DNA from 2 places in the Bradyrhizobium sp. STM 3561 genome. Region 1 is predicted to be linked to the other one. Evidence: riboswitches for the same ligand, from Rfam matches in the RefSeq annotation. Region 1 holds a riboswitch; the other holds the start of a gene.

The links. Region 1 has a riboswitch for S-adenosylmethionine ahead of P6U28_RS34215 (O-succinylhomoserine sulfhydrylase). Riboswitches for the same ligand answer to the same signal wherever they lie in the genome.
Region 2: another riboswitch for S-adenosylmethionine. It lies ahead of P6U28_RS28720 (homoserine O-acetyltransferase); the one in region 1 lies ahead of P6U28_RS34215 (O-succinylhomoserine sulfhydrylase).

Annotation. Positions count from the first base shown of each region.
Region 1 covers NZ_CP120695.1:7,231,213-7,233,599, reverse strand. Annotated here, with positions in the region: gene P6U28_RS34220 (2'-deoxycytidine 5'-triphosphate deaminase) at 1-799, opposite strand, end outside; SAM riboswitch at 880-959, shown strand; gene P6U28_RS34215 (O-succinylhomoserine sulfhydrylase) at 1,033-2,220, shown strand; gene P6U28_RS34210 (SGNH/GDSL hydrolase family protein) at 2,336-2,387, opposite strand, start outside.
Region 2 covers NZ_CP120695.1:6,052,589-6,054,975, reverse strand. Annotated here, with positions in the region: gene P6U28_RS28730 (chorismate mutase) at 1-454, opposite strand, end outside; gene P6U28_RS28725 (hypothetical protein) at 453-671, shown strand; SAM riboswitch at 676-755, shown strand; gene P6U28_RS28720 (homoserine O-acetyltransferase) at 850-2,052, shown strand; gene metW (methionine biosynthesis protein MetW) at 2,055-2,387, shown strand, end outside.

The DNA of each region.
Region 1 (2,387 bases):
CGGGATCGAGGATCAGGCTGCCATCGGGGCGGGCCGAGATCGGCTCCCAGAAATCTTCCACCGCATAGCCGGAGCGACGGTCGACGTCGACGACGCCGGTGTGGCGCTTGGCGCGGTAGCCGACGAAGCCATTTGCCTTCTCGCCGGACAGATCCACCGAGACCGCAACGCCGCCCGAGAGATCGGCATCGTCGATGTCGACAAGGCGCTCGGCCGCATGCAACGCGTCGAGCTCGTCGGCATTGAGGATGGCGTCGCCGGTGCGGAAGCGGACTTGGGAGAGGCGCGAGCCTTCGCGCACCAGCACGGGAAACGTCTTCGGGCTGATCTCGGCGTAGAGCGGACCGTGATAGCCGGCGCCGATCATGTCGAAGCGGCGGGTGCCGTCGGCGATGACGCGGGTGAAGACGTCGAGGCGGCCGGTCGAGCTCTTCGGGTTCGCCGCCGCGACGATCTCGGGCGGCAGCGCGAGGCTTTCGAGCAGCGGCACGATGTAGACGCAGTTGGTCTCCAGCACCGCGCCGTCAGCGAGGCTGAACTCGTGCAGCTTCAACTCGTCGATACGCTCCGCGACCGTGGCGCCGGGCCCCGGCAGGAAGCTGGCGCGAACGCGATAGGCGATGTCGCCAAGGCGCAGATCGAGGCTTGCCGGCTGGATCTGGCTCTCCACGAAGTCGTATGCGGGCAGGATGAGGCCTTCTTCTGCCATCGCCGCGATCATGCGGTCGGGCAGGATACCATTGGCGTCGGCGGCGACCGTGAACGTCAACCGGAGGTCCTCATCAGGGGTCAAACGCATCCCGAAATGCGGGACATACCAGCCTTTTACGGCTAGCCGATGGACGCCTTGACGGAAAGGGGATTGCGGAATATGAGCATCACTTATCCCGTGGTGATTTGAGCCGGCCGGCTTGCAGCCACGTTAAATAAATCGCTAAACAGGCCGGGGACCTCTGTGATCCCGGCCAGTGGAGATATCCAGGCCGGTTTTTTTGTGACCATTTTCGCCCAATGGTCATGTCGGAGGACCCTATGTCGAAGTCGCCTGCCAACTACCGCCCCGAAACCCGCCTGGTCCATTCCGGGACGCTGCGCTCGCAATATGGTGAGACATCGGAGGCGCTGTTCCTGACGCAAGGCTATGTCTACGCCAGCGCGGAGGAGTGCGAGGCGCGGTTCAAGGGCGAGGATCCCGGCTTCATCTATTCGCGCTACTCCAACCCGACCATCGCGATGTTCGAGCGTCGCATGATCGAGCTCGAAGGCGCCGAGGCCGCGCGTTCGGCGGCGACCGGCATGGCGGCGGTGACGACCGCGATCCTGGCGCCACTGAAGGCCGGCGATCACGTGGTCGCTTCGCGCGCCCTGTTCGGCTCGTGCCTTTATGTCATCCAGGACCTGTTGCCGCGCTACGGCATCGAGACCACGCTGGTCGACGGGCTCGATCTCGACCAGTGGCAGCGCGCATTGAAGCCCAACACCAAGACGTTCTTCCTGGAGAGCCCGACCAACCCGACGCTGGACGTGCTCGACATTCCCGCGATCGCCGAGATCGCGCACAAGGGCGGCGCGCGGCTCGTGGTCGACAACGTGTTCGCGACCCCGATCTGGCAGAGCCCGCTCGCGCTGGGAGCCGACGTCGTCGTCTATTCCGCGACCAAGCATATCGACGGCCAGGGCCGGTGCCTCGGCGGCATCATCCTGTCCTCGGAAGCCTTCATCGCCGAGCACATCCACAATTTCATGCGCCAGACCGGCCCCTCGATATCGCCGTTCAACGCCTGGGTCCTGCTCAAGGGCCTGGAGACGCTGGGCGTGCGCGTGCGCGCGCAGACCGACACGGCGGCGCGTATCGCCGAGGTGCTGGCAAGCCATCCCAAGATCTCGCGGCTGGTCTATCCCGGCCGCGCCGATCATCCGCAGGCGGCGCTGGTGAGAAAGCAGATGCGTGGCGGCTCGACGCTGGTCGGCTTCGAGGTCAAGGGCGGCAAGCAGGCGGCGTTCCGCGTGCTCAACGAGCTGAAGCTTGCGAAGATCTCCAACAATCTCGGCGATGCCAAGAGCCTCGTCACGCATCCGGCGACCACGACGCATCAACGCCTGAAGCCGGAAGACCGCGCCGCGCTCGGCATCAGCGAGGGTTTCATCCGCTTCTCCGCGGGGCTGGAGCATGCGGACGATCTGATCGAGGATTTGACGGCGGCGCTGGAGAAGGCGTGAGGGAAGCGAAGGTCTCGTAGGATGGGCAAAGCGAAGCGTGCCCACCATTCTCGACTACAATGACGAGATGGTGGGCACGGCGCGGTGCGCCTTTGCTCAGCCTACGGCAGCGTGCCTACATCGGCCGGTACGTCCTCACGTCCGCGGGCACGTTCACACCGATCCTG
Region 2 (2,387 bases), 1.2 Mb from region 1:
TGCGGCTGGAGGTGGCCGAGACCAGCGCCAGGTCGCCCTTGGATCTCGCGACCACCTCGACCGCGGCTTGCGCGCTGAAATGCGCGACGTAAGGCACCGTGAAGCCAAAATGGAAGCGCGCGGAATCGCGCATCGCCGGCTCGCTCACCGAGACGTCGGCATGCACGGAGAATGGCGCCTGCACATAGGTGAACGTCGAGATGATGACGCGCCAGATGCTCTCGACGGTGTCGAGCGGCAGGATGCCGCGATGGCGCTGCACGAGGTGGCGCATCATGTCGGCCTCGCGCGCAGGCCGAAACGCCGAGCCGACCTCCTGGGTCTGCTTCACCTGGATCAGGCGGTCGATGATGTCGCCGCGCTGCATCAGCAGGCGATGCATGCCCTCGTCGATCGCGTCGATCTCCTTGCGCAGTTCCTGGAGCGATGGTGGCGCGGGCGGACGTTGGGTCATGTCTGACTTGATTGTTGAAGAGCTTGGGCTGTTGAAGGACGTTCCGGTGCGGATCGGCAAGACAATTGGTAAGGCCGTCACCGCTGCGATCAATGTCCTGATTAGGCAGTCGGGCCGACGAAAGCAAAGAGAAATGACGGCCCTTTCCGTTCACGGCGCAAGAGGCGAATTGGCTCGATCCGGGCCGCGACTTGACGAAAACGGCCCGAGACGGTAGCTTTTGCCTGTTCCGTGGTCATTTGAGCCGGCCGGCTTGCAGCCACGTTAAAAAATTCGCTAAACAGGCCGGGGACGCTTCCGATCCCGGCCGAACCTATCGTTCAGGCCGGGTTTTTCATGGCCTGATGTCAGCGGCGCGGTCTAGTAGCCAGTCGCAAACGAGGTCGATGTCCGAGATGGGTAGCGTCAAGTCGATACCGAGTCCTGCGATCAGCGCCGACGAACGGTCGCACGAGGTGGATCATCCAAGCTCGCAAGTCGCGCATTTCGGCACCGAGCAGCCGCTGCGGCTCGATTGCGGCGTCGACCTCTCCCCGTTCCAGATCGCCTACCAGACCTATGGCGAGCTCAACGCCGATCGCTCCAACGCCGTGCTGATCTGCCATGCGCTGACCGGCGACCAGCATGTCGCCAATGTGCATCCCGTCACCGGCAAGCCCGGCTGGTGGGAGACGCTGGTCGGCCCCGGCCGACCCATCGATCCCAAGCACTACTTCATCATCTGCTCCAACGTGATCGGCGGCTGCATGGGCTCGACCGGGCCGGCGTCGATCAATCCCGCGACCGGCAAGGTCTGGGGCCTGGATTTCCCTGTCATCACCATCCCCGACATGGTGCGGGCGCAGGCGATGCTGATCGACCGGCTCGGCATCGACACGCTGTTTGCCGTCGTCGGCGGCTCGATGGGCGGCATGCAGGTGCTGCAATGGACCGCGGCATATCCTGCTCGCGTGTTCTCCGCGTTGGCGATTGCCTGCGCGACGCGGCACTCTGCGCAGAACATCGCCTTCCACGAACTCGGCCGCCAGGCCGTGATGGCCGACCCCGACTGGCACGGTGGCGGCTATGCCGACCGCGGCATCCATCCGCATCGCGGGCTCGCGGTGGCGCGGATGGCGGCGCACATCACCTATCTTTCGGATGCGGCGCTGCACCGCAAGTTCGGCCGGCGCATGCAGGACCGCGAGCTGCCGACCTTCTCGTTCGACGCCGACTTCCAGGTCGAAAGCTATCTGCGCTACCAGGGCTCGTCCTTCGTCGAGCGCTTCGATGCCAACTCCTATCTCTATTTGACGCGCGCGATGGACTATTTCGACATCGCCGCCGATCACGGCGGCGTGCTGGCCAAGGCCTTCGCCGACATCAAGACCCGCTTCTGCGTGGTCTCCTTCACCAGCGACTGGCTGTTCCCGACCTCGGAATCGCGCGCGCTGGTGCATGCGTTGAACGCTTCGAGCGCGCGGGTGTCGTTCGCCGAGATCGAGACCGATCGCGGCCATGATGCCTTCCTGCTCGACGTGCCCGAATTTTTCGACATCTCCCGCGCCTTCCTGCAATCGGCAGGCAAGGCCCGCGGGGTCAGCCTCAAGGACCGCTAGCAATGTCCGTCCAGCAAGTGCTGCCTCTGAACCGCGTTGCGACCGCGCCGTCCGGCCAGTTTCGTGCCGACCACCTGCTGGTCGCCGAGATGGTCAAGCCGGGCTCCAAAGTGCTCGACGTCGGCTGCGGCGACGGTGATCTGCTCCAGCTGCTGGAAACCCGCGGCATCGACGGCCGCGGCATCGAGCTGTCGCGTGAGGGCGTCAATCGCTGCGTCGCCAAGGGGCTTGCGGTGGTGCAGGGCGATGCCGACACCGACCTCGTCAACTATCCCGACGACGCTTTCGACTATGTGATTCTGTCGCAGACGCTGCAAGCGACGCGGCAGCCGAAG